Regions from separate parts of the Paenibacillus sp. FSL W8-0426 genome, predicted to be linked through region 3. Evidence: a T-box and tRNA genes for the amino acid it is inferred to sense, from the RefSeq annotation. Region 3 holds a T-box; the other regions hold tRNA genes.
What was found. The T-box of region 3 lies ahead of trpS (tryptophan--tRNA ligase). A T-box ahead of a tRNA ligase gene usually reads a tRNA of that ligase, here a tRNA-Trp.
Positions count from the first base shown of each region.

Region 1: it has a tRNA-Trp gene. The T-box ahead of trpS (tryptophan--tRNA ligase) is inferred to sense a tRNA for this amino acid. The anticodon was not compared.
Region 2: it has a tRNA-Trp gene. The T-box ahead of trpS (tryptophan--tRNA ligase) is inferred to sense a tRNA for this amino acid. The anticodon was not compared.

Region 1 covers NZ_CP150203.1:5,863,714-5,866,961, reverse strand. Annotated here, with positions in the region: rRNA gene MKY59_RS26595 (23S ribosomal RNA) at 1-500, shown strand, start outside; tRNA gene MKY59_RS26590 (tRNA-Asn) at 619-694, shown strand; tRNA gene MKY59_RS26585 (tRNA-Ser) at 698-786, shown strand; tRNA gene MKY59_RS26580 (tRNA-Glu) at 806-877, shown strand; tRNA gene MKY59_RS26575 (tRNA-Val) at 940-1,015, shown strand; tRNA gene MKY59_RS26570 (tRNA-Met) at 1,032-1,105, shown strand; tRNA gene MKY59_RS26565 (tRNA-Asp) at 1,133-1,210, shown strand; tRNA gene MKY59_RS26560 (tRNA-Phe) at 1,305-1,380, shown strand; tRNA gene MKY59_RS26555 (tRNA-Thr) at 1,402-1,477, shown strand; tRNA gene MKY59_RS26550 (tRNA-Tyr) at 1,482-1,567, shown strand; tRNA gene MKY59_RS26545 (tRNA-Trp) at 1,576-1,649, shown strand; tRNA gene MKY59_RS26540 (tRNA-His) at 1,674-1,746, shown strand; tRNA gene MKY59_RS26535 (tRNA-Gln) at 1,753-1,827, shown strand; tRNA gene MKY59_RS26530 (tRNA-Gly) at 1,834-1,908, shown strand; tRNA gene MKY59_RS26525 (tRNA-Cys) at 1,918-1,991, shown strand; tRNA gene MKY59_RS26520 (tRNA-Leu) at 2,000-2,078, shown strand; gene MKY59_RS26515 (methyltransferase domain-containing protein) at 2,268-3,095, shown strand.
Region 2 covers NZ_CP150203.1:403,256-406,503, reverse strand. Annotated here, with positions in the region: tRNA gene MKY59_RS01950 (tRNA-Gly) at 467-537, opposite strand; tRNA gene MKY59_RS01945 (tRNA-Pro) at 551-624, opposite strand; tRNA gene MKY59_RS01940 (tRNA-Leu) at 631-709, opposite strand; tRNA gene MKY59_RS01935 (tRNA-Arg) at 723-799, opposite strand; tRNA gene MKY59_RS01930 (tRNA-Gly) at 805-879, opposite strand; tRNA gene MKY59_RS01925 (tRNA-Leu) at 887-974, opposite strand; tRNA gene MKY59_RS01920 (tRNA-Lys) at 985-1,060, opposite strand; tRNA gene MKY59_RS01915 (tRNA-Trp) at 1,078-1,151, opposite strand; tRNA gene MKY59_RS01910 (tRNA-Tyr) at 1,161-1,246, opposite strand; tRNA gene MKY59_RS01905 (tRNA-Phe) at 1,258-1,330, opposite strand; tRNA gene MKY59_RS01900 (tRNA-Asp) at 1,518-1,595, opposite strand; tRNA gene MKY59_RS01895 (tRNA-Thr) at 1,606-1,681, opposite strand; tRNA gene MKY59_RS01890 (tRNA-Val) at 1,687-1,762, opposite strand; tRNA gene MKY59_RS01885 (tRNA-Glu) at 1,783-1,854, opposite strand; tRNA gene MKY59_RS01880 (tRNA-Ala) at 1,864-1,939, opposite strand; tRNA gene MKY59_RS01875 (tRNA-Ile) at 1,974-2,050, opposite strand; rRNA gene rrf (5S ribosomal RNA) at 2,090-2,206, opposite strand; rRNA gene MKY59_RS01865 (23S ribosomal RNA) at 2,282-3,248, opposite strand, start outside.
Region 3 covers NZ_CP150203.1:3,240,150-3,243,397, reverse strand. Annotated here, with positions in the region: gene MKY59_RS14695 (YeiH family protein) at 1-334, shown strand, start outside; gene MKY59_RS14690 (DUF6254 family protein) at 395-523, opposite strand; gene trpS (tryptophan--tRNA ligase) at 627-1,613, opposite strand; T-box leader at 1,682-1,933, opposite strand; gene MKY59_RS14680 (DMT family transporter) at 2,187-3,158, shown strand.

The sequences.
Region 1 (3,248 bases), 2.6 Mb from region 3:
ATCCGGTGGTACCGCATGGAAGGGCCATCGCTCAACGGATAAAAGCTACCCTGGGGATAACAGGCTTATCTCCCCCAAGAGTCCACATCGACGGGGAGGTTTGGCACCTCGATGTCGGCTCATCGCATCCTGGGGCTGAAGTAGGTCCCAAGGGTTGGGCTGTTCGCCCATTAAAGCGGTACGCGAGCTGGGTTCAGAACGTCGTGAGACAGTTCGGTCCCTATCTGTCGTGGGCGTAGGAAATTTGAGAGGAGCTGTCCTTAGTACGAGAGGACCGGGATGGACGTACCGCTGGTGTACCAGTTGTTCCGCCAGGAGCACCGCTGGGTAGCTATGTACGGACGGGATAAGCGCTGAAAGCATCTAAGCGTGAAGCCCCCCTCAAGATGAGATTTCCCAGTATGTAAGACCCCTTGAAGACGACGAGGTAGATAGGCTGGGGGTGGAAGTGCAGCAATGCATGGAGCTGACCAGTACTAATCGGTCGAGGGCTTATCCAAAAAATGCAGGTTCTAAGTCGCAGATTTCGTTTCGAATCCAGTTTTCAGAGAGCAATCTCTGAGTGAAAAACGGGTACATCAGTTGATGTGCGGATCGTTTTTCAATACAAAACAATATTCCCTGATAGCTCAGTTGGTAGAGCACTCGACTGTTAATCGAGTTGTCACAGGTTCGAGTCCTGTTCGGGGAGCCATATGGAGAGGTGTCCGAGTTGGCCGAAGGAGCACGATTGGAAATCGTGTAGGCGCCAAAAGCGTCTCGAGGGTTCGAATCCCTCTCTCTCCGTTCTGATTTTTAAATGCAAGGCCCGTTGGTCAAGGGGTTAAGACACCTCCCTTTCACGGAGGTAACAGGGGTTCGAATCCCCTACGGGTCATGTTTATCCAAAAGACTTGATTTTATCATTGATTATATGATATGATCATAAATGTCTTGTTCGGAGGCTTAGCTCAGCTGGGAGAGCATCTGCCTTACAAGCAGAGGGTCGGGGGTTCGAACCCCTCAGCCTCCACCATATACTTTTTTAACGACGCGGGGTGGAGCAGCCCGGTAGCTCGTCGGGCTCATAACCCGAAGGCCGCAGGTTCAAATCCTGCCCCCGCAATTGAACTTATTTTAAATAAGGGATCTTGGAACCGTGGTGTAGTTGGCCTAACATGCCTGCCTGTCACGCAGGAGATCGCGGGTTCGAATCCCGTCGGTTCCGCCATTTTCTTTCAAACATTGAGGAAGCTGTTCACTAAATCTGCTGTAAGGCACTGACGCCTGGATAAAGTGCAACGTTTCAAGATTAACTTTATTATGGCTCGGTAGCTCAGTCGGTAGAGCAGAGGACTGAAAATCCTCGTGTCGGCGGTTCGATTCCGTCCCGAGCCACCATTGAATCTAATAATCGAATATGCCGGTGTAGCTCAATTGGTAGAGCAACTGACTTGTAATCAGTAGGTTGGGGGTTCAAGTCCTCTCGCCGGCACCATTGTGGAGGCTTAGCGAAGTGGCCAAACGCATCAGACTGTAAATCTGCTCCCGTACGGGTTCGGTGGTTCGAATCCATCAGCCTCCACCATTGCTTTTAGGGGCATAGTTTAAAGGTAGAACAGCGGTCTCCAAAACCGTTAGTGTGGGTTCAATTCCTGCTGCCCCTGCCAATTCTTTATTAATTATGTATTATGGCGATCGTGGCGAAGTGGTTAACGCACCGGTTTGTGGATCCGGCATTCGGGGGTTCAATTCCCCTCGATCGCCCTCTAGTGGGGATTAGCCAAGCGGTAAGGCAACGGACTTTGACTCCGTCATGCATAGGTTCAAATCCTATATCCCCAGCCATTATTTGCGGACGTGGCTCAGCGGTAGAGCATCGCCTTGCCAAGGCGAGGGTCGCGGGTTCGATTCCCGTCGTCCGCTCCAATAGAATATGGCGCCATAGCCAAGTGGTAAGGCACAGCTCTGCAAAAGCTTTATCCCCAGTTCGAATCTGGGTGGCGCCTCCAGTAAATATGCCGGCGTGGCGGAATGGCAGACGCGCTCGACTCAAAATCGAGTGGGAAACCGTGGAGGTTCGAGTCCTCTCGCCGGTATTCAGTATTAAGAAAACAGTCCAGTAGAGATTACATCTAATGGGCTGTTTTTTTGTTTATCTATATGCTTACAAAATGAAATGATTAGGTGGGAGTACAGTGCCGGATTTGCATACAGAACACGATTATTCACAATTATTATTTGACCTATCTCTTTGGGAAGAAGCCTGGAGAAAGAGAAAGGCGTCCATGCCTCCCAGGAAAGGGAGCTATCCGTTCGATACGGAGGAAGCCTTTGAACGGTGGGCCAGAGAATACCACCATCAGTCGTTCACGGAAGAAGGCAAACAACGTTCTGGTCGCATTATGGGCTGGATTGAGAATCAGGGCGTCGAATATAAGGGGTTAACGATACTGGATGTCGGCGCCGCCTCAGGTGCGTTCAGCATACCATTCGCGGAAAAAGGAGCAACGGTTACTGCTGTTGAACCTTCGCATTTTCTGACCGCTTTGATGAAAGAAACCATTCCTGCCGAATTAAGATCCAGGATCGACATTGTGTCGGAACGTTTTGAGGAATTGTCCATTCAGGACAAAGGCTGGGAAAAGAAGTTCGATTTGGTGTTTGCCTCCATGTGTCCAGCCATGTCCGACTGGGAGACGGTGGAACAAGCCATCCTCTGCGCCAGGCAATATGTGTATATCAGCACGATGGCGGCTCCACGCGAGCACACCCTAATGGATGAGTTGAAAGAGGTGTTGGGGGTAAAATCGACATTCAGAGCAGGAGATATGGCATACATCCAACAGCTTCTATATTTGAAGGGATATTCTTATACGAGCATTATCACCAAAGAAACGACTACGTTGGAGATGCCGTTGGAGGATGTCGTGCATAAGCTGCCGGAATGGCTCAAAACGTACAAGCTGCCAACGGATGAACAGACTCTGCGACTTGCTGAAGAGCACATTAGAAAGACATTTCCGGATGGCGTCGTCACGTTTACGCGGGGAGGACGATTCGGAAAAATATTGATTCAACTCGATCAACCTCAGATGAAAACTGTACGGAAATAAGCATGAAGTTACGAGCGGTTGTTCATATAATAGTATGATCAGAAAAACCAAGAGGGGCAGTGGAAGCTGCCCCTTTTGCATGCATGGTTCCGAGGTATACCTTGTACCCTTTCACGAAATGGATTCTCCCCATAAATAACAGACCACCCCCCT
Region 2 (3,248 bases), 2.8 Mb from region 3:
AAGCTTTTTTGTGTTTTAAATATAAGTTGGGTGATGGTCGAAGTCTATGGTTGTCAAACGTACACAAGATCGAGAAAAGGACCCGCTCGTCTAAATGCGAAGCAGATCCTTCTTGCATTAATTTAAAAACAGACCATTAAGAGACGACGAATTGGACTACTATTGGGGTTCCAGGATCGAGCGCTTCGCCTCCAGGAATCGTGGCATTCTTAAATACTTCTACATTTCTTTTTGCGTTTATAATATGTTGTTCCACTCTTTAGGAGGATCGGGCGAAAATCAGAACTGTGGATGGGCCGGTACAGATACCGAAATCTAGGATGTGGAATTGAATATTCCTCCCTGGTCGGCATCGCTCCGAGGATTGAGGATACGGCATACCGCGGGCACGCTGCTTCGAGATCAGTATGTCGAAATTTAAGCAAAGAAAAAACCCTTGTCGCACAAGGGTCTCAAAAAAAGTTTAAGCGGGTGATGGGAATCGAACCCACGCTACCAGCTTGGAAGGCTGGAGTTCTACCATTGAACTACACCCGCATCCTATAAAAAATCGGGATGACACGATTTGAACATGCGACCCCCTGGTCCCAAACCAGGTGCTCTACCAAGCTGAGCTACATCCCGAAAACATACCGGTGAGAGGACTCGAACCTCCACGGTTTCCCACTCGATTTTGAGTCGAGCGCGTCTGCCATTCCGCCACACCGGCTTATTTAATTAAATGGCGCGCCCTGAGAGATTCGAACTCCCGACCTTTTGATTCGTAGTCAAACGCTCTATCCAGCTGAGCTAAGGGCGCATATTTGGAGCGGACGACGGGAATCGAACCCGCGACCCTCGCCTTGGCAAGGCGATGCTCTACCGCTGAGCCACGTCCGCATATGATTGGTGCGGTCGAGAGGACTCGAACCTCCACGGGGGGTTAGCCCACACGGACCTGAACCGTGCGCGTCTGCCAATTCCGCCACGACCGCATAATATAACTGGTGAGCCATGAAGGACTCGAACCTTCGACACCCTGATTAAAAGTCAGGTGCTCTACCAACTGAGCTAATGGCTCTTACTAAAAAAATTCTCTGGCAGGGGCAGCAGGAATTGAACCCACACTAACGGTTTTGGAGACCGCTGTTCTACCTTTAAACTATGCCCCTATAAAATAATGGTGGAGGCTGATGGATTCGAACCACCGAACCCGTACGGGAGCAGATTTACAGTCTGATGCGTTTGGCCACTTCGCTAAGCCTCCACAATATAAGGTGGCTCGGGACGGAATCGAACCGCCGACACGAGGATTTTCAGTCCTCTGCTCTACCGACTGAGCTACCGAGCCATATTCGTTTATAAAGATAAAAGCGGAATTGACAAACCCAATACCGAATTGCCATCCCTGATGAATATTCAAAGTGACGGAACCGACGAGATACTCTCACTTCGTTCGAGACTGCGCAGCTTATGCTTTCGAAGTGAATGCTTCGACGAACCCATTTACGGATTCTCATCCCTGATGAATATTCAAGTGGCGGAACCGACGGGATTCGAACCCGCGATCTCCTGCGTGACAGGCAGGCATGTTAGGCCAACTACACCACGGTTCCAGGCACTAAATGGTGCCGGCGAGAGGACTTGAACCCCCAACCTACTGATTACAAGTCAGTTGCTCTACCAGTTGAGCTACACCGGCGTATATGGTGGAGGCTGAGGGGATCGAACCCCCGACCCTCTGCTTGTAAGGCAGATGCTCTCCCAGCTGAGCTAAGCCTCCACATTCTTAGAAAGTTGCTATGACCCGTAGGGGATTCGAACCCCTGTTACCTCCGTGAAAGGGAGGTGTCTTAACCCCTTGACCAACGGGCCTTGATATAATGGTGGAGCCAAGCGGGATCGAACCGCTGACCTCCTGCTTGCAAGGCAGGCGCTCTCCCAGCTGAGCTATGGCCCCATAATATGTAGGATTTATTGATTTGTAAGTTAAATGGTGGGCCCTGGTGGACTCGAACCACCGACCTCACCCTTATCAGAGGTGCGCTCTAACCAACTGAGCTAAGGGCCCAAGCAAATAAGGCGAAAAAAAAGCCCCTTAAGGGGTTTCGCTTGGCGACTTCCTACTCTCCCAGGACCCTGCGGTCCAAGTACCATCGGCGCTAGAGGGCTTAACGGTCGTGTTCGGGATGGGAACGTGTGGAACCCCTCCGCCATCGCCACCAAACGATTTTTCAGTTCAGAGATTGCTCTCTGAAAACTGGATTCGAAACGAAACTTGCGATCTTAGAACCTGCATTTCTTGGATAAGCCCTCGACCGATTAGTACTGGTCAGCTCCATGCATTGCTGCACTTCCACCCCCAGCCTATCTACCTCGTCGTCTTCAAGGGGTCTTACATACTGGGAAATCTCATCTTGAGGGGGGCTTCACGCTTAGATGCTTTCAGCGCTTATCCCGTCCGTACATAGCTACCCAGCGGTGCTCCTGGCGGAACAACTGGTACACCAGCGGTACGTCCATCCCGGTCCTCTCGTACTAAGGACAGCTCCTCTCAAATTTCCTACGCCCACGACAGATAGGGACCGAACTGTCTCACGACGTTCTGAACCCAGCTCGCGTACCGCTTTAATGGGCGAACAGCCCAACCCTTGGGACCTACTTCAGCCCCAGGATGCGATGAGCCGACATCGAGGTGCCAAACCTCCCCGTCGATGTGGACTCTTGGGGGAGATAAGCCTGTTATCCCCAGGGTAGCTTTTATCCGTTGAGCGATGGCCCTTCCATGCGGTACCACCGGATCACTAAGCCCGACTTTCGTCCCTGCTCGACTTGTAGGTCTCGCAGTCAAGCTCCCTTATGCCTTTGCACTCTTCGAATGATTTCCAACCATTCTGAGGGAACCTTTGGGCGCCTCCGTTACTCTTTAGGAGGCGACCGCCCCAGTCAAACTGCCCACCTGACACTGTCCCCGTACCCGATTAGGGCACCAGGTTAGAACCTAGATACGATCAGGGTGGTATCCCAACGGTGCCTCCACACAAGCTGGCGCTCATGCTTCTCAGGCTCCCACCTATCCTGTACAGATCGTACCCAAATTCAATATCAAGCTGCAGTAAAGCTCCATGGGGTCTTTCCGTCTTGTCGCGGGTAACCTGCATCTTCACAGGTATTAAAATTTCACCGGATCTCTCGTTGAGACAGCGCCCAAGTCGTTACGCCATTCGTGCGGGTCAGAATTTACCTGACAAGGAATTTCGCTACCTTAG
Region 3 (3,248 bases):
GACTCATCGCAAGGAAGGCTGCAAACATGCAGAAACGGGCGTTCCGGATAAGAAAGGTTGGAAATCTATTCCCATCCCTTGGTTCATTTTTGGTTTCCTTGCGATGAGTGCGGTGAATACATTGCAGATCATCCCTGCAGCGGCAGCAAACCAGATCGTTTTCGCGGCTTATTTGCTCATTGCGATGGCGATGGCTGGCCTGGGACTCAATGTAGATACAGGTACATTTCGACGAATGGGTTTAAACGCTTTGGCCGCCGGTTTTATCGGTTCGGTGCTGCTTGCATTTATGGGATATATATTGGTGAACATGTTAGGCCTAGGTCGATCCTGAGCCATTTGGCAAGCTTCTAAAATGCAAAAGACTGCCGGTAAAATACCGACAGCCTTCCACCTATAACGTAGTATGCTTCTCGTCATATTCGCTTGATAATTCTTTGAGCGATTTGATTTTGCCATGAGGATGCTGTTCTTGCTTTCGTGACTTCCAAGCAGCTTCCTGCCTTCTTTTCTGGCGTGCCATAAAAGGAGACCTCCTCTGGAAAATAGAAGTATACCACTTTTTTATGTTGCCATTCGTAGGCTGCTTTTATTCATGTTTCAAAAACACGAATCCAGGCTTTCATTTAAAATGTGACCAAACCCATCGCCTGTTTGGCGCGTTTTAGGGTGTCATATGCTTTCTCGGATGCTTTTTGGGCACCTCGTTTCAGAATATCGTCCAACTCCCGGGAATCTACGATTTCCTTGAATTTTTCCTGAATGGGTACTAATTTGTCAACCACGACCTCTGCCAAATCCTTTTTGAACGTGCCGTAACCCTCACCGGCGTATCTCTTCTCGATGATTTCCACGGGTTCGTTGGCAAACACCGAATAGATTTCGATCAGATTGCTGACGGCAGGCTTGGTGTCCCAGTCACAGCGTACGCTGCCCTCCGAATCGGTGACGGCGCGGGCAAATTTCTTCCGGATCGTGTCAGGAGGATCGAGCATCAACACATAACTGCTGAGGTTCGGATTGCTCTTGCTCATTTTCTTGGTGGGATCATCTAATCCCATGATTCGACTGCCAATGTCCTGGATCAGCGGTTCAGGTACAACGAACGTCTCCCCGAAACGATGATTGAAGCGTTCGGCCAGATTGCGCGTTAATTCCAGATGCTGTTTCTGGTCTTCGCCGACAGGTACATGGGTCGCTTGATAGAGCAGGATATCGGCTGCCATAAGGACCGGATACGTGAACAAGGCCGAGCTTACCGATTCTTTCCCGTTCGATTTGTCTTTGAACTGGGTCATTCTGCCCAATTCGCCAAAGCTTGCTTGGGTTTCAAGCAACCAGGCAAGCTCCGTGTGAGCGGGCACCTGCGATTGCAGGAAAATGGCGGATTTCGCCGGGTCAATGCCGGCCGCAATATAGAACGCCGCGATTTCTCTGGTCCGCCGTGCCAATTGTTGCGGATCCTGCGGCACAGTGATGGCATGCAAATCAGGAACGAAGAAAAAACACTCAAAATCATGTTGATACTGGACGAATTGACTGAGTGCCCCGCCATAACCTCCAATATTCAAGTCGCCGCTAGGCTTAATGCCTGACAAAATTTGTTTGTTCATTGTTATTCCTCCTCTTTTACGCGTCCTTCATCCCGAGGCTTCCAAAACAAAAAAAACACTTCATCCCGTAAAGGGACGAAGTGTTTGGCTCCGCGTTACCACCCGAATTCGGCCAAAGGCCGCACTCTAACCTGTCAAAACGACTAACAGGGCTCCCTGGAATAACGGTGGGATGCCGTCAACGCCTACTGTTCGCAGTACGAAGTTCGGATTGAAGCGAATGGACCCATTCATTGCGCTGCCTCGTGCCGGACCTCTCACCAATCGCCGGCTCGCTTGGACGAATTCGCACAACTACTCTTTCCATTCATCGCCTAAATATCATTGTTGGTTAATTGTTAAAGAGTTTACATGAACAAACGAAGGAATGTCAACCTTTAAATGTTGATGGCCAGGCCATCGCCCCGTTGAACGTTTTCCTGGTGGATGAACCGGAACCTCAAACTCTGCCTATGTCGGACAAAGAACGTGATTTTATCATTTTTGATTACAAGCGGCGGCCATTTGTGATATGGTCAGAAGGATGTGTTATTCGAACATATACATATACAATGTGCGAGGAGAAGATTGAACGTGCACGGAGAATCGGCAATCGAAAAAAAACACCCATTTAGCAAACCTTTATTTGTAACCGTAGTTGCCAGCCTATGCTGCCTGTTGTGGGGAAGTGCTTTCCCGTCCATTAAACTAGGGTATATCGCTTTTGAGATCGCCCCGGAAGACATTGCGTCCAAATTCGTTTTTGCCGGGTATCGGTTCATATTGGCAGGGCTGCTGCTCCTGATTCTATTTCGTGTCTTTCGAAAACGGAAATTCGAATTGTCCGGGCGTCAATGGACAAGCCTCGCCATGCTTGGCGTATTGCAAACAGGCTTGCAATATATGTTTTTCTATATAGGCGTTTCAAATACGACCGGTGTCAAAGGATCGATCATGAATGCAACGGCGACCTTTTTCAGCGTTGTCCTGGCCCATTTCCTATATCAAAACGATAAGCTCAGCAAAAATAAAGTCTTCGGTTGTTTACTCGGATTTATCGGCGTAATCATCGTCAATTTTCACTCAGACCTGCTGACGTTCTCCGTCTCATTTACAGGGGAAGGGTTCATTATTATCGCTGCACTCATTTTTTCCATTACGGCCATTTATGCCAAACATTTGACAGGCTCCATTGATGTGTTGATTGTAACGGGGTTCAGCCTGTTCGTCGGCGGATTGGCACTTGCCCTGCTAGGTGTTTTGCTTGGGGGCAGCGTGACGCACTTTACGCCGGGGTCTACTGGCAACCTGCTGTATTTGGTTGTGCTGTCCTCAGCTGCGTTTGGTTTGTGGAATTTGCTTCTGAAGTACAACAAGGTGGGCAGAATCTCCGTCTTTAACTTTCTTATTCCCGTTTTCGGCGCATTGTTATCGGCGTTATTTCTGGGGGAAACCATTTTCGAACTGAAAAACCTGATTGCCCTGCTGTTCGTGTCGGTCGGAATTTATATGGTCAATCGTGTACAACGCGCAACCTCCGTTTGGAATCGTGCCGCCCAAAAATGACCCACCAAAAAAAGCCGCTATATAAACCGCATGAATCAATCACACAAAGCACTGCGAGTGCAGTACCATCTTTCGATCGCTCTTATCCCC